2 regions of the Streptomyces sp. NPDC057900 genome follow, and region 2 is predicted to be linked to the other one. Evidence: riboswitches for the same ligand, from Rfam matches in the RefSeq annotation. Region 2 holds a riboswitch; the other holds the start of a gene.
The links. Region 2 has a riboswitch for glycine ahead of gcvT (glycine cleavage system aminomethyltransferase GcvT). Riboswitches for the same ligand answer to the same signal wherever they lie in the genome.
Positions count from the first base shown of each region.

Region 1 (10,466 bases), on a different contig from region 2:
ACGATCGATAATGCCCAGACGGGGTGATCCATAACGCCCCGCGGACGGTGCGCACCCGCTAATCTGATGACCGCGGCCCGGGGCACATTCACTCGGCATGAGGCAGTGAGCGGTTTCCACCGTTCGGGGTGTGAGAAAAGCACCGACGTGTTTCGGCCTACCGCGTCGGAGGGAAAACCCGAGGCGGCAGCTGCGCCGCTCACACCGAATCAGCATAATCTCCGCATAATAAAGTCTGGATACTGCCTTGCCGGCAATAGTAGTGACGGCTAGTGGAATCACCGCGTGAACACGTGTCGTATAAACTCCGCGGACGAGGCAGAGAGTTGACGCACCGGCTCAGTCACCGGCCTCCTCTGGCCCCGCACGCCGACAGCGCCGTCTGCACCCGCCCACGCTCCACCGTGTCTCCGAAGTGAGAGGCGACCCACTATGCCCCTGCATGTTCCTCCGGCCCCCGCGCCCGCGCTGAGAAGCGTCCTCGCGGCACTCGGTTCACCCACCGCGGTCCGCGAGGCCCGAACACCTGCCCTGCGGTCGGCCCACGGCCCCCTGAGCCCCGAACACCCGCTCCCCGTACACATGCTGGACCGCGGCGGGCCGGGCGGACTCGCACCCACCACCCGGCTCACCGCCTGGCGCTTCCAGATCCGCGGCGCGGAGCGGGCGATCGCCGCGGCGGACACCATGCTCACCCCCGACGGCTGGACGTTCTCGCACTTCTTCGAGGGCCCCTACATCGCCTCGACGGAACTCGCCCTGCGCCAGGCGGAGGCGGCGAGCACGCACTACCAGCCGAGGCTGCTGTCCATTCCGGAGCTCTACATGCTGGCGCTGTGGCTGCACGAGGACACCGAGGCCGACGCGTCCACCGGGTCCCCCGCCCCGGCCGATCTACTGGTACCACTGGCTCCCGCCCCTCCGGGCATCGCGGCACACCGTCCGCACCAGGTCGCCGAGCTGCTTCCCGTGATCACCACCCGCATCACGCCCGGCCCCGGCCCCCTGCTCGGCTCCCCGGCCTGACCTCCGGCCGCCCCCCACTTCACTGTGCCCCGCCTCCGATTCCGGTGGCGGGGCACAGTGCGCGCGGCAGCGCGCGGGGGACAGTGCGCGGGGGCGCGTTCGCGCCCCATCCGGACTAGCCCCATCCGGCCACCCCGAACCACCCGAATTGACAGGGCAGTTGCGTTGAACCGTCCGGCCGGGTGACGCGTCATGAGAGGAGAAGCAGCGCTGCCGCGAAATCCCTGCGGATTGACGCCCGTGGGGCAACACTGGGACCGGACCGATCGATACGGGGGGCGGCCATGAACACCTCTTCAAGCCGCAGGACACTCAACTCAACGCAGCGAAAGAACCCAGCCATGTGTCAGCACCAGCCACCCTGCCCCACAGCCGACTCAGCCGACCGGGAGGCAGCACGCCCGGTGGCACACCATCCGGAACAGGGCTGGAGCCTGCTGTGCAACGGCGTCCTGCTCTTCGAGGACACCGGTGAGCTGCTCCCGGACGGGCAGATCATCGCGCCCCACCGGCCGCTGGAAACGGGCCGGGTGGTGAAGGCCGCCTGACCGGGGCGGACAGGCGGATACGGGGAGGGGCCGGCCCGGAGAGATCTCCGAACCGGCCCCGACGCAGTCGCGCGTCACACGGCGACGTCCATGACGTCGGTCCCGTCAGTTGTCGTACTCGTCCAGCGGCGGGCAGGAGCAGACGAGGTTACGGTCACCGAACGCACCGTCGATCCGGCGCACCGGCGGCCAGTACTTGTCCGCGGCGGTGACCCCGGCCGGGAAGACCGCCACCTCACGGCTGTAGCCGTGCGCCCAGTCCCCGCCCAGCGCGGCCGCCGTGTGCGGGGCATTGGCCAGCGGGTTGTCGTCCGCGCCCCACTCGCCGGAGGCCACCTTCTCGATCTCGCCGCGGATGGCGATCATCGTGTCGCAGAAGCGGTCCAGCTCCGCGAGGTCCTCGCTCTCGGTCGGTTCGATCATCAGCGTGCCGGCCACCGGGAACGACATGGTCGGCGAGTGGAAGCCGTAGTCGATGAGCCGCTTGGCCACGTCGTCGATGCTGACACCGGTCGCCTTGGAGATCGGCCGCAGATCCACGATGCACTCGTGCGCGACGAGCCCGGCCGGGCCGTTGTACAGAATCGGGTAGTGCGGCTCCAGCCGCTTGGCGATGTAGTTCGCGGCGAGGACGGCGACCTGCGTCGCACGCTTCAGGCCCTCCCCGCCCATCAGGCGTACGTACGCCCAGGAGATCGGCAGGATGCCCGCAGAGCCCCACGGCGCGGCCGAGATCGGGCCGACCCCCGTCTCCGGACCGGCGGCGGGCTGCAGCGGGTGGTTCGGCAGATACGGCGCCAGGTGCGCGCGCACCCCGACCGGGCCGACGCCGGGGCCGCCGCCGCCGTGCGGGATGCAGAAGGTCTTGTGCAGGTTCAGGTGCGAGACGTCGCCGCCGAAGTGGCCCGGCTTGGCGAGCCCGACCAGCGCGTTGAGGTTGGCGCCGTCCACGTACACCTGGCCGCCCGCGTCGTGCACCTCCGCGCAGATGTCCGCGACGTGCTCCTCGAAGACACCGTGCGTCGACGGGTAGGTGATCATGAGCACGGCCAGCTCGTCGCGGTGCTGCTCGATCTTGGCGCGGAGGTCCTGGATGTCGACCTCACCGTCGTCGGCGGTCTTCACCACGACGACCCGCATACCGGCCATCACCGCACTGGCCGCGTTGGTGCCGTGCGCGGAGGACGGGATCAGGCAGACGGTCCGCCCCTCGTCACCGTTGGCACGGTGGTACGCCCGGACAGCCAGCAGCCCGGCGAACTCGCCCTGTGAGCCGGCGTTCGGCTGGATGGACACCGCGTCGTAGCCGGTGACCTCGGCGAGACGCTCCTCCAGCTCACGGATGAGCGTCAGGAAGCCCTGGGCCTGCCCGGCCGGCGCGAAGGGGTGCAGCGCACCGAACTCGGGCCAGGTGATCGACTCCATCTCGGCGGTCGCGTTCAGCTTCATGGTGCAGGAGCCGAGCGGGATCATGCCGCGGTCCAGCGCGTAGTCGCGGTCGGCGAGCTTGCGCAGGTAGCGCAGCATCGCGGTCTCGGAACGGTGCTGGTGGAAGACCGGGTGGGTCAGCACGTCGTCGGAGCGCAGCAGCCGCTCGGGCAGCGCGTCGGCGGTCGTGGCGTCCAGCGCCTCGATGTCACCGCTGACACCGAAGGACGCCCAGACGGACGCGATCTCGGTACGCGTGGTGGTCTCGTCACAGGCGAGCGAGACGAGGTCGCCGTCGACGAGGCGCAGGTTCACACCGCGCTCGCGGGCGTCGGCCACGACCTCGGCGGCCCGGCCGGGCACCCGGACGGTGAGCGTGTCGAAGTGTGCGGCGGTGACGACGTCCACGCCGCCGGCCCGCAGGCCCTGGGCGAGGATCGCGGCGTAACGGTGGGTGCGCCGCGCGATCGTCCGCAGCCCGTCGGGGCCGTGGTAGACGGCGTACATGCCGGCCATCACGGCGAGGAGCACCTGGGCGGTGCAGATGTTGCTGGTGGCCTTCTCGCGGCGGATGTGCTGCTCGCGGGTCTGGAGGGCCAGCCGGTAGGCCTTGTTGCCGTCCGCGTCCACGGAGACGCCGACGAGACGGCCCGGCAGGCTGCGGGCGAACTTCTCGCGGACGGCCATGAAGCCGGCGTGCGGTCCGCCGAAGCCCATCGGCACGCCGAAGCGCTGCGTGGTGCCCACCGCGATGTCCGCGCCCAGCTCCCCGGGCGAGGTGAGCAGGGTGAGCGCCAGCAGGTCGGCGGCGACGGTGACGATCGCGCCCAGCTCGTGGGACTGCTCGATGACGGGCCGCAGATCGCGCACGGCTCCGGAGGCGCCCGGGTACTGCAGCAGTACGCCGAAGACGCCGCGCTCGGCGATCTCCGCCGGGATGCCGTCGGTCAGGTCGGCGACGACGACCTCGACACCGGTCGGTTCCGCGCGGGTCCGGATCACGGCGACGGTCTGCGGGAGGGCTTCGGCGTCGACCAGGAAGACGCCGTTCTTCACCTTGCCGACGCGCCGCGCCAGCGCCATCGCCTCCGCGGCGGCGGTGCCCTCGTCGAGCAGCGACGCACCGGAGGTGGGCAGTCCGGTCAGGTCCGCGACCATCGTCTGGAAGTTCAGGAGGGCTTCGAGACGGCCCTGGGAGATCTCCGGCTGGTACGGCGTGTAGGCCGTGTACCAGGCGGGGTTCTCCATCACGTTGCGCAGGATCACCGGCGGGGTGAACGTGCCGTAGTAGCCGAGCCCGATCATCGGGGCCAGCACCTGGTTGCGGTCGGCGAGCGCACGCAGCTCGGCCAGCACCTCGGCCTCGGTGCGGGCCGTCGGAAGCCGCAGCGCCTCTGCGCTCCGGATGACATCGGGCACCGCGGCGGCGGTGAGCTCGTCGAGCGAGCCGTAACCGACCTGGGCGAGCATCTTCGCCTGCGCCGCGGCGTCGGGACCGATATGACGCTGCTCGAACGGGATCCCCTGTTCGAGCTGGGAGAGCGAAGTGCGGCTGGGGGTCATGGTGGAGGCCTCCTGGTCTGTCACGACCTGCGAGGGGCACCGCGGCGCGGGGTGCCCGAACGGCCTCCCCCTCTGTCATCTCAACCTGAGAGCTTCACCGGTGCCCATTGCGTGCACCGGCTTTCACCGTCGGTGAGGGAGGGACCCACTCGGCACCCGGCCGTGCGGAGCCCGCCCTGCTTTCCAGAGTGACCTCGTCCGTGCGGTACGGGGGCCTGAGAGATTCCGGGGAGGATTTGCTCCTTCGGCGCCTCCGGATTCGCTCCGGAGGACTCTCCCGCACGGGGTAAGCAGCCGCCTCCAGCCTACCAGCGGGGTGCCCGGCAGAGTTTTCGAGTGGCCAACCCCACGGTTCTGCACTTCTGTGGTTCCTGTGGAGTACCCGCGACCCGTGGGAGGGACCGTGCAGACCGACATCGATCCGCGCAGCCTGATCGGCCGCAAGGCCTTCGACCGCGAGGGCACCAAGATCGGAACCGTGGACGAGGTCTACCTCGACGACGCGACCGGTGTGCCGGAGTGGGCGGCCGTACGCACCGGGCTGTTCAGCCGGGACGCCTTCGTTCCGCTGGAACCCAGTGAATTCGTCGAGGACACCCTCCGCGTCCCCTTCGACCGCGCGCTGATCAGGGACGCACCCGACTTCGGGGTCGGCCGGCACCTCTCGCCGGAACAGGAACTCCAGCTCTACCGGCACTACGGTCTGGACTCCCCGCCGGAGGAGACCGCCCCCGACCGGGACTTCGGCAGGCTGGCCGGCCAGGACGAGTAGTCGGCCGGGTCCCGCACGAGCGGCAGCGGATCGGCCGGCCGGAGTTCCGGATCGTCGACGCGGAACGTACGCACCCGGCCGGGCGCCGATTCCGGCTCCTCGAAGCGCACGGTGACCCGGCCGACCCCGCTGCCCTGCACCCAGCCGTGGCCGTGGGTGTCGTGCCGCACGTCGTGTCCGGCCGGCCAGCGCCGGGCGGCGAGCTGCTCGGCGCTCTCCGGTTCCGGCTCCGCGGGCTGCGGACCGGCCTCGACCGCTCCGGTGTCCCCGACGGCCTCCGCGCCACCGGCCGGCCCGGCGGCGGCGAGGGCTGCGGCGAGCCCGGCCGCGGCGCGCTCGTCGGCCGCCTGCGCGAACAGGTCCTCCTGGGTGTAGTCGGCCAGCCCGGTGACGCCCACTCCCAGCAGCCGCACTCCCCCGGTGGTGTCCACCGACTCCAGCAGCCGCGCCGCGGCCTCCCGGACCACCGTGGGATCGTCGGTGGGCCCGCGCAGCGTCTCTGAGCGGGTCAGGGTCGAGAAGTCGTACCGCCGCACCTTCAGCACCACGGTCCGGCCCGAGCGCTCCGCCGCGCGCAGCCGCTGGACGCACCGGTCGGCGAGCCGCTCGACCTCGCTCCTGACGCGGACCCGGTCGTGCAGGTCCGTGTCGAAGGTGTCCTCGACCGAGACCGATTTCGCGTCGCGCTCGGCGACGACCGGCCGGTCGTCGTGGCCGGAGGCCATCCGGTGCAGTGAGCTGCCGTGCGCCTTGCCCAGCAGCCGTACGAGCTCCGCCTCGCCCGCCTCGGCCAGATCGTCCACCGTGGTCATCCCGGCGCGCCGCAGATGGTCCGCGGTGGCCGGTCCGACGCCGGGCAGCGTGCGCACCGGCATGGGCGCGAGCATCTCCCGCTCGGTACCCGGCTCTATCAGCATGATCCCGTCCGGCTTCGCCTCCTCCGAGGCGATCTTGGCCAGCATCTTGGAGCCCGCCAGACCGACGGACCCGCTGAGCCCGGTGACCGCCTCGATCGCCTCGCGCAGCTGCTCGCCGATGGCCAGCGCGGACGCCGTGTCGTCCGCGGTGCCGCCCGCCTCCAGGTCGACGAAGGCCTCGTCCAGGCTCAGTGGCTCCACCAGCGGCGACAACCTACCTAGCAGCTCCATGACCTGGTCGCTGACCGCCCGGTACAGCGCGAAGCGCGGGACGAGATACGCGGCGTTCGGCGCCAGCCGTCTGGCCTGCGCCATCGGCATGGCCGAGTGGACCCCGAAACGCCGGGCCTCGTACGAGGCGGTGGCGACGACCCCGCGCGGACCCAGCCCGCCCACCACGACCGGTTTGCCGCGCAGGCTCGGCTTCGACGCCTGCTCCGCGGAGGCGTAGAAGGCATCCATGTCCAGATGCAGGATGGTCGGCGCGGCTCTCACATCAACCGATGCTGCCCCATGGCACTGACAATCGCCGGACGGCGACCGCCCGCCGGCCCCGGACACCCCGGAACCGGCCGGATCTCACTGGATCAGCCTGCCCTGTTGCGACGTCGGGCGAGCTCATCGGCGGGGTTGTTCCCGATCAGCGTCTCGCCGGTGTCCACCCGCTCGCCGTGCAGTTGTGACAGCGCGGCGTCGACGTCCCGCCAGACCACCCCCACGGCGATACCGAAGACGCCCTGACCCCCTTGGAGCAGCTCCACGACCTCGGCGGGCGAGGAGCACTCGTAGACCGTCGCGCCGTCGCTCATCAGCGTCATGCGCTCCAGGTCCTGGAACCCGCGGGCCCGCAGGTGCTGGACCGTGGTGCGGATGTTCTGCAGGGCCACCCCGGTGTCGAGGAAGCGCTTCACGATCTTCAGCAGGACGACGTCCCTGAAGCTGTAGAGCCGTTGTGTGCCCGACCCGTAGGCCGGACGGACGCTCGGCTCGACCAGGCCGGTGCGGGCCCAGTAGTCGAGCTGTCGATAAGTGATGCCCGCCGCCGCGCATGCCGTCGGCCCCCGGTAGCCGATGTCCTTGGCCGATGCCACGCCGCCCCCCGCCACCGCAGCCGGTACAGCCGGCTGCCTGATGGTCTGGTCGGCTGAACTCCCCTGCTGCGGATACGGCCCACCCACTGCCGCACCGTCGCCGCTGCTTCCCACGCCGACCTCCGTCCTTGACCTGCCCACTCGAAGGTAGGCAGTCACCCGGGGTGCGTCAACGATCGCCACACTCGGCACGCCGAGTGATAATCACCCTGAGGGTGGTTTCCCGTGACTCTCGACCGGGAAAGGCTTGTCGGATGCGCTGACGGCGCCCCTTCGGGACGTCACTGGCTGTTCGTGCCGAAGTCCTCCGGCGAGATCTGGTCGAGGAATTCGCGGAACTTCTCCACCTCGTCCTCCTGCTCGTCGGGAATCGCGATTCCCGCGTCGTCGAGCACCCCGTCACTGCCGTAGATCGGCGTTCCGGTACGCAGGGCGAGCGCTATGGCGTCGGACGGCCGCGCACTCACCTCGACTCCGCTCGCGAAGACCAGCTCCGCGTAGAAGACCCCTTCCCTGAGGTCCGTGATCCGGACCTCGGTGAGCTCCTGGCCCACGGCCTCAAGCACATCCTTGAAGAGGTCATGGGTCAGCGGCCTCGCCGGAGCCATGCCCTGCTGGGCGAAGGCGATCGCGGTCGCCTCGCCAGGACCGATCCAAATGGGGAGGTACCGGTCGCCTCCCACTTCACGCAGGAGCACGATCGGCTGGTTGGAGGGCATTTCCACCCGGACACCCACAACGTCGAGCTCGTTCACACAGCAACCCTAGGACGTGCTCGGCAGGTTTGGGTAGTCGGGGCCCACGCGGATCAGTGGAGTCTGATCTGGAGCGCGGTCTGCACGAGGGCCGAATGCAGCCGTACGGAGAGCTCCGCCAGCTCCTTCGCGGTGGCCTCCGCATGGGCTCTGGTCTGCGGATTCCGGTGCCGGCGCAGGGGTGCGACCACTTGCTCGATCAGCCCGGCCTCCCGGTCCGCGGCCGCCCGCATAGCACGCAGATGCCGCGGTTCCAGACCGAATCGGCCCAGATCCGCCACGAGCCTGGCGACGGTGACCGCCTCCGCGTCGTATCCGCCGTCGGCCGACGGCACGACCAGGCCGTAGGACTCCCACGCGTCGAGGTCGCTCTCTGTGACCTCCGCGGCAGCGAGCAGCTCGGCCCGGCCGATGCGGGCGGCGGTGGCCCGGCCCGTCCCGCCGGTCCAGCTGCCGTCGGTGAAGTCCCGCTCACTGTCCGGGGCCGGCAAGGGGGCGCGCTCGCCCCGGGCGACGGCGTCCAGGTGCTCGCGGATGACCTTGAGCGGAAGGTAGTGGTCCCGCTGCATCCGCAGCACCTGGGCGAGCCGCTCGACGTCGTCGTGGCGGAACTTGCGATAGCCGGAAGGTGTCCGCTGCGGCTCGACGAGCCCCTCCGCCTCCAGAAACCGGATCTTGGAGATGGTGACTTCGGGGAACTCGTCCCGCAGCCGCAGGAGCACCGTGCCGATGCTCATCGGGCGGTCGTCTGCCGTGGCGGTGCCGTTTCCGGCACCGCCCGTCGGTGTTCTCAGCATGGACCTTCCTCGGGGTCCCCCCGACGGAGTCAGGGGCGGTCAGATGGCCCGCTGGCTCGCGTAGAAGACCAGCCGGTACTTGCCGATCTGCACTTCGTCGCCGTTGGACAGCGCGACGGAATCGATGCGCTCACGGTTGACGTACGTGCCGTTGAGGCTGCCCACGTCCCCGACCGTGAAGCTGCCGTCGGGACTCCGGCGGAACTCCACGTGGCGGCGCGAGACCGTCACGTCGTCGAGGAAGATATCGCTCTGCGGGTGGCGGCCGGCCGTGGTCAGCTCACCGTCCAGCAGGAAGCGGCTGCCCGAATTCGGACCGCGACGCACCACCAGGAGCGCCGAACCGAGCGGCAGGGCATCCACAGCGGCCTGGGCCTCGGGCGAGAGCGACGGCGCCGACGTCTGACCGGTGGCCTCCGCCTCGTAGGCCTCAAGGCCCGAGATGGAGATGGTCGACGTCGTCTCCGAGGCCCGCTCGGGGACCCCGCCCCTCAGCGGCGCGCCGCAGTTGGAGCAGAAACGGCTGGCTTCGGCATTGCGATGGCCGCACCTCGTACAGACCGGCATGGACGCGCCCTCCTGCCTCGGGGTGAACCCTCCACCCGTACCTGAGGTTGAAGGTTCTCCGAAACCTATGCGGCCGGGACCAGCGGGGTCAACAGACGACGCGCCCGAATTGTCACCCCCCGGGCCTCCCACCTGATCGCGGAAGAGCGGGCGCTCGGAGCCCTGCTCGTCGGCTTGACCATTGCGCGGCGCGCGATGGCGGGCAGCCTCATCGCGTGCGCTCTTGCCGAACAACTTTCCAAACAACTTCACGGGCGATTCCCCTTGACCGAAACAGACCCGCCCGTGGGGCAGGACGAACCCTGAATGAACACACCTGCCGACCCGGACATCTTCACAACGTCCGTATCTACTCGACAGTTTCCACCACGCGCCACCAATACGATGCGGCGACCCCCCGCAACCTTCTGCCCGTGTCCCCAGACGCCCACGCGTCCCGGTTTCACTGGGCCGACGACCGAGCGTAGTCAGGCCGCTCCGCCGGTCGCAAGGCGTTCACGACAATGTCCTCGGCCTGCGACACATGCACGGTGGCCTGCTCCTTCTCCAGCGTCTGCACCACGCCTCCCGGGATGTTCAGCGCCGGCTCCAGATCCTGCGGCTTGCCGATGACCTTGAAGACGTACGGGGCCGAAATCTTCCGCCCGTCGACCTTGATGGCGCCGCCGTCACCGGAGAAGTACGTATTGGCCACCACCCGCACGCCGTTGACCTCGATGGCCTCGGCGCCGGCGGCCCGGAGCTCCTGGAGCGCGTCGAGCAGCTTGTCGGCCTCGACCGCGTCACCCGGGTCGTTGACGGTGAGGGTGATTCCCGGGCCGTGCGCCGCCACCGTGCCCGCGAGGATGCCGAGTTGACGTTCCTTCTCGACGGTCTGCTTGCGGGCCTCCTCCGCCTGGTCGGAGCTGTTCTCCAGCTCCGTGCGCTGGTCCTCCAGGCGCTGCTTCTCGTCCTCAAGCCGCTGCGAACGGTCGTCCACCTCGTCGAGGATACGGACCAGGT
Region 1 covers NZ_JBHVOI010000006.1:4,969-15,434, reverse strand. The annotation lists gene ACFVQ0_RS22910 (hypothetical protein) at 433-1,026, shown strand; gene ACFVQ0_RS22905 (DUF5999 family protein) at 1,368-1,574, shown strand; gene gcvP (aminomethyl-transferring glycine dehydrogenase) at 1,680-4,565, opposite strand; glycine riboswitch at 4,759-4,855, opposite strand; gene ACFVQ0_RS22895 (PRC-barrel domain-containing protein) at 4,969-5,337, shown strand; gene ACFVQ0_RS22890 (DNA polymerase IV) at 5,262-6,749, opposite strand; gene ACFVQ0_RS22885 (MerR family transcriptional regulator) at 6,842-7,459, opposite strand; gene ACFVQ0_RS22880 (bifunctional nuclease family protein) at 7,627-8,100, opposite strand; gene ACFVQ0_RS22875 (MerR family transcriptional regulator) at 8,154-8,897, opposite strand; gene ACFVQ0_RS22870 (FHA domain-containing protein) at 8,937-9,845, opposite strand; gene ACFVQ0_RS22865 (DUF881 domain-containing protein) at 9,907-10,466, opposite strand, start outside.
Region 1: it holds a riboswitch for glycine, as region 2 does, so the genes downstream of both, gcvP (aminomethyl-transferring glycine dehydrogenase) here and gcvT (glycine cleavage system aminomethyltransferase GcvT) in region 2, are expected to answer to the same signal.

Region 2 (10,466 bases):
ACCGATGTACGAGGTGGCGCCCGCGTACGAGTTGTCCGTCTGCTTCTTCAGGTCGGGCTTGGTGAGCACGTCCGGCTGGGTGGCCGGGGCGACACCGGTGCCGCCGCCGTCGATGGTGATGTTGTCGGAGATCAGGTTGTTGTCGACCGTCTCCTGCTTCACCTTGAAGCGGATCGTCACCTTGTCCGGCAGGGCCGGGCGGTTCGGGTCGGTCTTCGGGTCCCAGTTGGAGTTGCGCACGAGGGTCGCGCCGCGGCCCTCGTCGTACGACTCGAACTTGTACGGGCCGGAGGACACGATGTGCTTCACATAGTCGGCACCCTTGTCCTTCGAGGCCGGCACGGGGGCCGTCTGCGAGAAGGTCGCCAGGTAGTCGAAGTCCGCGAAGGCGTCCTTCAGCTTGAAGACGATCGTGCTGTCGTCCGGCGTCTCGATGGAGGAGATGCCGCCCGCGCTCTTGTCCTTGTACGGACCCTTGTACTTGTCACCACCGAGCAGGTGGGCCTTGAAGTACGTCGGGCCGTTGGACAGGGCCTCCGGCGCGAAGTTGGAGCGCTCGACGGCGTACTTGACGTCCTTCGAGGTGATCGGGGTCCCGTCCTCGAACTTGAGACCCTTCTTCAGCGTGTACGTCCAGGTCTTGGCGTCGGCGCTCGCCTTGCCGAGGCCCTCCGCGAGGTCCGGGACGACCTCCAGGCCGTCCTTGCCGGCGGCCGGCTTGAACGACGTCAGGGTGCGGCCGTACAGGCGGGAGAGGTTCTGCACCCAGCCGTAGTAGGTGTTGCCGGGGTCAAGGGAGTCGGGCTCGTCGGAGAGCTCGATCTTGACGGTCCCGCCCTTCTTGTCCGACTTGTTGACGACCGACGTCAGCGCGGCGTCGGTGGCGCCGGAGCCCTTGCTGCTCCCGCCGCCGTTGTTGTCGTCGTCGGAGCCGCTGCACGCGGACGCGCCCAGCATCAGGACCACAGCCGTGGCAACCACCGCTGTCGTTTTACTGGTCTTCACCTGAGGAAATTCCCCTCAATCGATGGTTGCCATGGCATGTCGCACGTCGTTGTGACGAGCGCCGTTGGGCCCTACTTGCTACGGGGGTCGAGGGCATCACGCAGCCCGTCTCCCAGCAGGTTGAACGCCAGGACCGTGACGAAGATGGCCACGCCCGGCACGATCATGTACATCGGGTCGTTCCGGTAGAAGTCGATCGCGTTGGTGAGCATCCCGCCCCAGGAGGCCTGCGGCGGGGCGATACCGACCCCGAGGTAGCTGAGACCCGCCTCGAAGAGGATGTTCGAGGGGATCAGCAGCGTGGAGTAGACCAGGATGGGAGCCACCAGGTTCGGCAGCAGCTCCCGGAAGAGGATGAAGGGGCCGCGGGCCCCCAACGAGCGGGCCGCCTCGACGAATTCGCGGTTGCGCAGGCTCATCGTCTGGGCCCGGACGATACGGCCCATGTACGGCCAGCTGAAGAAGCCGATCACGAAGATCAGTACCGCGAGCCGCAGCGGCAGCCCCTCAAGACCGAACGCGCCGTCCTGCAGCGCCGCCGAGATGGAGATCGCGAACAGCAGCAGCGGGAAGGCCAGGAAGGTGTCCATCATGCGGCTGATGACCGTGTCGACCCAGCCGCCGTAGAACCCGGAGACCACGCCGAAGAAGACGCCGATCACCACGGAGAGCAGGGTGGCGCCGACGGCGACGACGAGGGAGACCCAGGAGCCCTCGATGATCCGGGACAGGATGTCGCGCCCGTACTGCGGTTCGACGCCGAGCGGATGGCTCCAGCTGATGCCGCCCCAGTCGCCCTTGGGCGCCAGCAGCGCGGGGTCGATGAGGTCCTGGTGGAACTCGTTGGGGTCCAGACCGAAGACGGCCTGGATCGGCTTGGAGAGGACAGCGAGCAGGACCAGCAGGATGACAACGATGCCGCCCGCGACGGCCACCTTGTCGCGCTTGAAGCGCGACCAGGCGATCTGTCCGAGCGAACGGCCCTCGATCTGGCTCTGCTTGACTCCCGTGAGTACTGCCTCCGGCTGAGCCTCGGCAGCCGATCCGGTGGTCTCGATCGGTGCGGTCACAGTGCCTTTGACCCCTCCCGCCGGCGGTGGCCGGCCCTTGCTCGCCGCGGTAACGGCCTGGCGCTTGTCGGCCGCGCGTGTTCACGCGGCTTCTGGCGTCTCGGTGCGAAAACGGTGCGGAACTCTGTGCGGAAATGCGTCTGCGGAATGTCCGCCGGGGCAACCTCGTACAAAGGGCCGACGATCCCCACTAGCCGGGAGTCTTCAACGCAGTTGCGATCACCCGCCAGACCTGACGGGGAATGTTTGCTCAAACGTGATGCGGTCAGTGAGCTTCCGTTATCCGGACAGGTGGATCGAGTGAGCGGACCACTCGCCCGCTAATCCACCAGAACGGACATGACGCCCAACAGGCGTTATTGAGTGGCTATTTGGGTGACCCGGAGGGGCACCTTGTCCGTCGGAGGGACCTTTGTCCGCTCCGATGGGCGCGCTAGTAGGTGTGCGGAGCCGGCCCGGGTGCCTGCGGGTAGCCGTAACCGGGAGCGACGACGCCACTGCGGCCGGCCGGGGCGTGCGACTCGCGGTCGTAGAACGGACGGGAGTTGCCCCGCAGCCACATCGCGACGGGGTCGTACTCGTCGGACATCGCGACGGTGGAGACCGGCAGTCCCTCCGGGACCGCGCCGATCGACTGCCGCATCATCGCGCGCACCGCGTCGACGGACGGCTGGCTCGTGTCGTACAGGTCGAGGCCGATGGCGAGGTACGGCACGCCGAGCGCGGGCTGCACCCAGGCGCGGCGCAGCGAGCGGACCGCCGGGGTGTGGTGGGCGTTCTGCGTCAGCTGGGCGTAGAACTGCGGGGTCTCAAGGGCGGGGTCGCTGATCCGCAGCGGACCGGCGGGCATCCGGTCGAGGCCGGTGGCGATCCGGCGGAGGTCGAGCCACGGGATGCCCACGCCGCCGCCCGGGGCGTGCGGGTTCAGCCAGATGCCCCAGCGCTCCGGGAACAGCGCACGGGCGATGTCGCGGCCGCCCACCACCTCGTGGGCCCGGTTCCAGCCGCTGGCGGCGAGCTCCTGGGCGGAGGTGACACAGGGGGCGTAACCGAGGCCCTCGACCTCCATGTTGCCGTACTGTGCGTCGGGCGAACCGGCCCTGCCGTGCCAGAGCAGCATCCAGATCCGGTCGGCCGCCAGGGCCTGGAGCAGAGCCTCGTACGCGTCGTAGCGACCGGGCGTCACTTGGCGCAGCATGTGCTCGATCTGCCCGCCCGCCGCAGTGCCTGACGCACTCACCCTGGTCCCGCCCCTCTTCGATCCACTGTGTCGGCCTGCCGCTCCCGGGGCACACGGGTGCGGCGCGGTGCCGAGGCACCAGCCATCAAACCAGCTTAGGCGCCGGTCATGACACCGACTTGACGCCATGGCCCGCCGCCGTCACCCGGGGGCGGCCGGGCCGCGCTACTCGGCGGGGCGCTGGAAGAACGGCCGGATCCGCGCACGCATCCAGTCGGCGACCGGGTCCTGCGCCACGTCGAGCAGGACCAGGTTGACCGGCCACGGCGGCTCGACGCGGCCGAGCGCCCGGCCCAGCGCGTCCATGGGGGCGTTGCGCCCCGCGCCGTCCCAGGTCGAGAACTCGACGCCGACGAAGAGGACGGGGTCGCCCCCCTCGATGCTGGCCAGGGTCCTGCGGGCGCTGAGCACGACACCGCTCCGGGCGAACTCGTCGGCGGCGGCGGCGAGGAAGTCGACGGGGTCCTCCTTCCAGTCCGGCTCGTAGAGCCGGACCCGGCCGCCGCTGGCCGGCCCGTCGAGCACGCTGCGTCCGGCCCGGCAGAGTTCGGCCACGGCGGGCGGCGGCAGCGGCATGCCGACGGCGCCGCCCGGGTTCACCGCCAGGCCGAGCTGCGGGGGCAGTCCGCGGGCGAACTCGACGGCGGGCGCCACGGTGAAGGACATATGGGTGCCGACACAGCTGAGGAACTGCTGCTCGGAGCTGAACACGGGGACGTACACCCCGCCGTCGAGCTCCAGCGTGGGCAGGTCCAGGTCGGTGGAGTCCGGCCCGCCGCCGTTGGGCAGGGGCACCCAGAGATGGCTGCGGCCGAGCACCTCCACGAGCCGGCCGCCCGCTTCCGGGCTGCCGAGCGAGGCGCCCAGTACTTCTTCTAGCTCATTGGCCGGCCATCCGCCCTGCGGGTGGATGGGGTCCTGCGCCGGAGTGTTCACTGCTTACCTCTCTCGCCCCCGTGTCGTGCAGCAAGAGGTTAGCCCCGCGCGTCCGCGAAGGTGATCCGGGTCAGCAGCGCCGCCGCCTCGCGGTCCAGCAGGACCGCGGAGACGCAGCCGAGCGGCAGCAGTCCCGACTCGGTGTCCCGCAGCAGCCTCCGCAGTGCCCTGCGGTGCCGGGCGAACGCGTATCCGGAGACGCCGCGCCCCCGCTCGATCTGCCCGGCCCGCGCCGTCCGCGGGCTGACGTCGAGCAGGACGAGGTGCAGGACGCGGCCGCGCCGCCGGGCGTCGCGGGCCAGCCAGCCGCGCACCCAGGACTGGGTGCCGCAGTCGTGGACGACGACGGAGACGCCGGAGCGCAGCACCCGCCACAGCCCCCAGTAGTGGGCGACGCGGACGAGCGGGCGGTAGAGGGCGTACGGGACTAAGCGCGGCAGCAGGGCGGCCCAGCGGTCCCTGGTGTCCTGGGAGTCGATGACGCGGGCGGAGACGGCCCGTGCGATCAGGGTCGATTTGCCGCTGCCCGGCAGCCCGGAGACCACCACCACATCGCCGGCCACGAAGTGCAGGCCGCGCGGGCTGCGCCCGGCCCGGTCGCGCAGGTCCCGGACGACGGGTCCGCGCGGGCCCCGTGCCTCCCGGGCCGGCGCGCCCGGCTGTGCGGGCAGTGCGCCGTGCTCGGCCCCCGCGGTCGCCGCGTACCGCTGCAACGTCATCGCCATCCCCCTGTCGGCCGACCCACACCTGCCAAGAAGTGTAAAGAAAAGGTAATGCGGCACAAGCGCGCGACCCGCCGGATCCGGTGGGGTACCGGCGCCCCACCGACCGGAGATGCGTGCGATGATGACCCGGCCAACTGCATAAAGGCCGCTTGAATCCGCGCGGGAGAGTTCCGGCCACCGGCCGGGCGCCGAAGGAGCAAGATCCTCCCTTGAATCTCTCAGGCCCCGTACCGCGTGGATGAGGCAGATCTGAAAAGCGAGTCGCCCCGCGGCTCCACCCAAGGTGCAAGCCGAACCCCTCCGGGGCCTCTCGGCGAACCTCTCAGGTTCCGATGACAGATGGGGAGGGATCGTCCTCGTCGTCATGCCCTGGGAGCCACATCCATGAGCACCGCCCCCCGCCTTACCGCCCTCGATGCCCTGCACCGTTCGCTGGGCGCCACCATGACCGACTTCGCGGGCTGGGACATGCCGCTGCGGTACGCCAGTGAGCGCGACGAGCACATCGCCGTGCGCACGAAGGCCGGCCTCTTCGACCTCTCCCACATGGGCGAGATCACCGTCACCGGCCCCCAGGCCGTGGACCTGCTGAACTTCGCGCTGGTCGGCAACATCGGCACCGTCTCCGTGGGCCGGGCCCGCTACACGATGATCTGCGCCGAGGACGGCGGCATCCTGGACGACCTGATCGTGTACCGGCTGGGCGAGACCGAGTACATGGTGGTCGCCAACGCGGGCAACGCGCAGATCGTGCTGGACGCGCTGACCGCCCGCGCCGGGGGCTTCGACGCCGAGGTGCGCGACGACCGCGACGCGTACGCGCTGCTGGCCGTCCAGGGCCCGGAGTCCCCCGCCATCCTGGCCGCCGTCACCGACGCGGACCTGGACGGGCTGAAGTACTACGCCGGACTGCCCGGCACGGTCGCCGGGGTGCCCGCGCTGATCGCCCGTACCGGCTACACCGGCGAGGACGGCTTCGAGCTGTTCGTCGCGCCCGCCCACGCCGAGCAGCTGTGGAAGGCCCTCACCGAGGCCGGCGCCTCGCGTGGCCTGATCCCGTGCGGGCTGTCCTGCCGCGACACGCTGCGCCTGGAGGCGGGCATGCCGCTGTACGGGCACGAGCTGACCACCTCCCTCACCCCGTTCGACGCCGGTCTCGGCCGGGTCGTGAAGTTCGAGAAGGAGGGCGACTTCGTCGGCCGCAAGGCCCTGGAGTCCGCCGCGGAGCGCGCCGAGACCGCCCCGCCCCGCAAGCTCGTCGGCCTGGTCGCAGAGGGCCGCCGGGTGCCGCGCGCCGGGTTCCCGGTCGTCGCCGGCGGCCAGGTCATCGGCGAGGTGACCTCCGGTGCCCCCTCGCCCACCCTCGGCAAGCCGATCGCCATGGCGTACGTCGACGCCGCGCACGCCACGCCCGGCACCGAGGGCGTCGCGGTGGACATCCGGGGCAGCCACGAGCCGTACGAGGTCGTGGCGCTGCCGTTCTACAAGCGCCGGAAGTAACGGCCGCCCGCGTCGAGAAGTGACGCGGTCGTGTCTCACACCGTAAGACCATCGTTCATCAGCACTCCCCCGCGTACAGGAGAATTCAGGTCATGAGCAACCCCCAGCAGCTGCGGTACAGCAAGGAGCACGAGTGGCTGTCGGCCGTCGAGGACGGCTCGGCCACGGTCGGCATCACGGAGCACGCGGCCAACGCGCTCGGTGACGTCGTCTTCGCCCAGCTCCCCGAGGTCGGTGACACGGTGACCGCGGGCGAGACCTGCGGCGAGCTGGAGTCGACCAAGTCGGTCAGCGACCTGTACTCGCCGGTGACCGGCGAGGTAACCGCCGCGAACCAGGACGTCGTGGACGACCCCTCGCTGGTGAACTCCGCGCCGTTCGAAGGCGGCTGGCTGTTCAAGGTGCGCGTCACGGAGGAGCCGGCCGATCTGCTCTCCGCCGACGAGTACACCGCGTTCTCCGGCAACTGAGACCCCAAGGGACCACCTGATGTCGCTTCTCAACTCCTCCCTCCACGAGCTGGACCCGGACGTCGCCGCCGCTGTCGACGCCGAGCTCCACCGTCAGCAGTCCACCCTCGAAATGATCGCCTCGGAGAACTTCGCTCCGGTCGCGGTCATGGAGGCCCAGGGCTCCGTCCTGACCAACAAGTACGCCGAGGGCTACCCCGGCCGCCGTTACTACGGGGGCTGTGAGCACGTCGATGTGATCGAGCAGATCGCCATCGACCGCATCAAGGCGCTCTTCGGGGCCGAGGCCGCGAACGTGCAGCCGCACTCCGGCGCGCAGGCCAACGCCGCCGCGATGTTCGCGCTGCTGAAGCCGGGCGACACGATCATGGGCCTGAACCTGGCGCACGGCGGTCACCTGACCCACGGCATGAAGATCAACTTCTCCGGCAAGCTCTACAACGTGGTCCCGTACCACGTGGACGAGACCGGTCTCGTGGACATGGCCGAGGTCGAGCGCCTCGCCAAGGAGTCCAAGCCGAAGCTGATCGTCGCCGGCTGGTCCGCCTACCCCCGCCAGCTGGACTTCGCCGCCTTCCGCCGCATCGCGGACGAGGTCGGCGCGTTCCTGATGGTCGACATGGCGCACTTCGCCGGTCTGGTCGCCGCGGGCCTGCACCCCAACCCGGTGCCGCACGCCCACGTCGTCACGACCACCACGCACAAGACCCTCGGCGGCCCGCGCGGCGGTGTGATCCTCTCCACCCAGGAGCTCGCCAAGAAGATCAACTCGGCGGTCTTCCCCGGCCAGCAGGGCGGCCCGCTGGAGCACGTGATCGCGGCCAAGGCGGTCTCGTTCAAGGTCGCGGCGGGCGAGGAGTTCAAGGAGCGCCAGCAGCGCACCCTGGACGGCGCCCGCATCCTCGCCGAGCGTCTGGTGCAGCCGGACGTCACCGAGGTGGGCGTCTCCGTGCTGTCCGGCGGCACCGACGTGCACCTGGTCCTGGTGGACCTGCGCAACTCCGAGCTGGACGGCCAGCAGGCCGAGGACCGGCTCCACGAGCTGGGCATCACGGTCAACCGGAACGCCATCCCGAACGACCCGCGGCCGCCCATGGTCACCTCCGGTCTGCGGATCGGCACCCCGGCGCTCGCCACCCGCGGCTTCCAGGCGGCGGACTTCACCGAGGTCGCGGAGATCATCGCGTCCGCCCTGAAGCCGTCCTACGACGCCGACGACCTGAAGGCCCGCGTGGTCGCGCTCGCCGAGAAGTTCCCGCTGTACCCCGGTCTGTAGTCAGACCTGCGCATTTGCACATTGGGGCGGGGCACCACGCACACTGAGAGGTGAGCGGGGTGCCCCAACCCTTGCCCCCCGCTCTTGCCCCGCTCTTCGGGCCGACCCGGCCCGTACCGCACCACCCGGCAGACAACGGCGTCTACCAGCGCTTTTGAGGAGTTACCCGTGGCCATCTCGGTCTTCGACCTGTTCTCGATCGGCATCGGCCCGTCCAGCTCCCATACGGTCGGCCCGATGCGCGCCGCCCGGATGTTCGCGCGCCGGCTGAAGAACGAGGGCCTGATGGCCCACACGGCCTCGATACGCGCCGAGCTGTTCGGCTCGCTCGGCGCCACCGGCCACGGTCACGGCACGCCCAAGGCGGTGCTGCTCGGCCTGGAGGGCGAATCCCCCCGCACCGTCGACGTCGAGACGGCCGACGACCGGGTCGCCGAGATCCGCTCCACCGGCCGGCTCAACCTCCTCGGCATGCACGAGATCGACTTCGACGCCGACAAGCAGCTGGTCCTGCACCGCCGCAAGAGGCTGCCGTACCACGCCAACGGCATGACCGTCTTCGCGTACGACCGCGACGGCGCCCCGCTGCTGGAGAAGACGTACTACTCGGTCGGCGGCGGCTTCGTCGTCGACGAGGACGCGGTGGGCGAGGACCGGATCGTCCTCGACGACACCGTGCTGAAGCACCCCTTCCGCACCGGTGACGAGCTGCTTCGCCTCGCCCAGGACACCGGCCTGTCGATCTCGTCCCTGATGCTGGAGAACGAGCGGGCCTGGCGCACGGAGGACGAGATCCGCTCCGGTCTGCTCGACATCTGGCGCTCCATGCAGGCGTGCGTCTCGCGCGGCATGTCCCGCGAGGGCATCCTGCCCGGCGGTCTGAAGGTCCGCCGCCGCGCCGCGAACACCGCCCGCCAGCTGCGCGCGGAGGGCGATCCGCAGACCCACGCGATGGAGTGGATCACCCTCTACGCGATGGCGGTCAACGAGGAGAACGCCGCGGGCGGCCGTGTCGTCACCGCTCCGACGAACGGCGCCGCGGGCATCATCCCGGCGGTGCTGCACTACTACATGAACTTCGCGGCGGGCGGCGCCACCGAGGCGGAGAAGGACGACAGCGTCGTCCGCTTCCTGCTGGCCGCCGGCGCGATCGGCATGCTCTTCAAGGAGAACGCCTCCATCTCCGGCGCGGAGGTCGGCTGCCAGGGCGAGGTGGGCTCCGCCTGCTCCATGGCCGCGGGCGCCCTCGCCGAGGTCCTGGGCGGCACCCCCGAGCAGGTGGAGAACGCCGCCGAGATCGGCATGGAGCACAACCTGGGCCTGACCTGCGACCCGGTCGGCGGCCTCGTCCAGATCCCGTGCATCGAGCGCAACGGCATGGCGGCGGTCAAGGCCGTCACGGCGGCGAAGATGGCCCTGCGCGGCGACGGCAGTCACAAGGTCTCCCTCGACAAGGTCATCAAGACCATGAAGGAGACGGGCGCGGACATGTCCGTCAAGTACAAGGAGACGGCGCGCGGCGGGCTCGCGGTGAACATCATCGAGTGCTGAGCGCATAGGCCCATCGGCGCGCCGACGGGAGAACGAGCGAGGGCCCGTCCCATGGTGGGACGGGCCCCGCGCCGTGCGGAAGGTCAGCCGCGGCTGAGGTACTCGGCGTAGAAGCTGCCGCCCTCGCCCTCCAGCTCCGCCTTGTTCTGCTTGCCGTACGTGATGCCGTACGGACCACCGACGTTGAAGAACTCCGTGTTCTCACGCGAAGCGTCGAACTCGTAGTAGTTGGCCCCGATCTTGCCGGCCTCCTCGCCGCTCCCGCCGCCGTTGGCGGCGGCCGGGGCGGCGGCCATGAATCCTGCAGCGGCAACGGTGGCCAGCGTGATTGCGATACGGCGAACCATGGGTCACTCCTTTTGCGGTACATCACGGTTAGTGCGGGCGATTCACCATGAACCGGGCGGGGCGATGTCCGCAGCAGGCACGCCAAGTTCTCGTCGGGAGTTGCACCGAACGGATTCCCCTGTTGCCCCAACTGCCAACGCGCGCCCCCTCATACGCCCGGCGCACGCCTGGTATACGCCTGGCATACGCCTGGTACACGAGCGCGCTCGGAGTAATGCGGTGTCTCCGACGACGCGGACGCTATGGTCCCCTTTCTGGCGTTTGTCTCACGTCGTGTCCGATTCACGAGGGGCGTCATGGAAGACAGACAGTCGACGGCCCCCGGCCGGACCGGTTCGACGCTCC
Region 2 covers NZ_JBHVOI010000002.1:1,460,149-1,470,614, reverse strand. The annotation lists gene ACFVQ0_RS13910 (ABC transporter substrate-binding protein) at 1-957, opposite strand, end outside; gene ACFVQ0_RS13905 (ABC transporter permease) at 1,077-2,075, opposite strand; gene ACFVQ0_RS13900 (enhanced serine sensitivity protein SseB C-terminal domain-containing protein) at 2,509-3,315, opposite strand; gene ACFVQ0_RS13895 (enhanced serine sensitivity protein SseB) at 3,481-4,251, opposite strand; gene ACFVQ0_RS13890 (AAA family ATPase) at 4,290-4,970, opposite strand; glycine riboswitch at 5,127-5,219, shown strand; gene gcvT (glycine cleavage system aminomethyltransferase GcvT) at 5,361-6,476, shown strand; gene gcvH (glycine cleavage system protein GcvH) at 6,569-6,946, shown strand; gene glyA (serine hydroxymethyltransferase) at 6,966-8,222, shown strand; gene ACFVQ0_RS13870 (L-serine ammonia-lyase) at 8,391-9,773, shown strand; gene ACFVQ0_RS13865 (hypothetical protein) at 9,857-10,120, opposite strand; gene ACFVQ0_RS13860 (molybdopterin-dependent oxidoreductase) at 10,418-10,466, shown strand, end outside.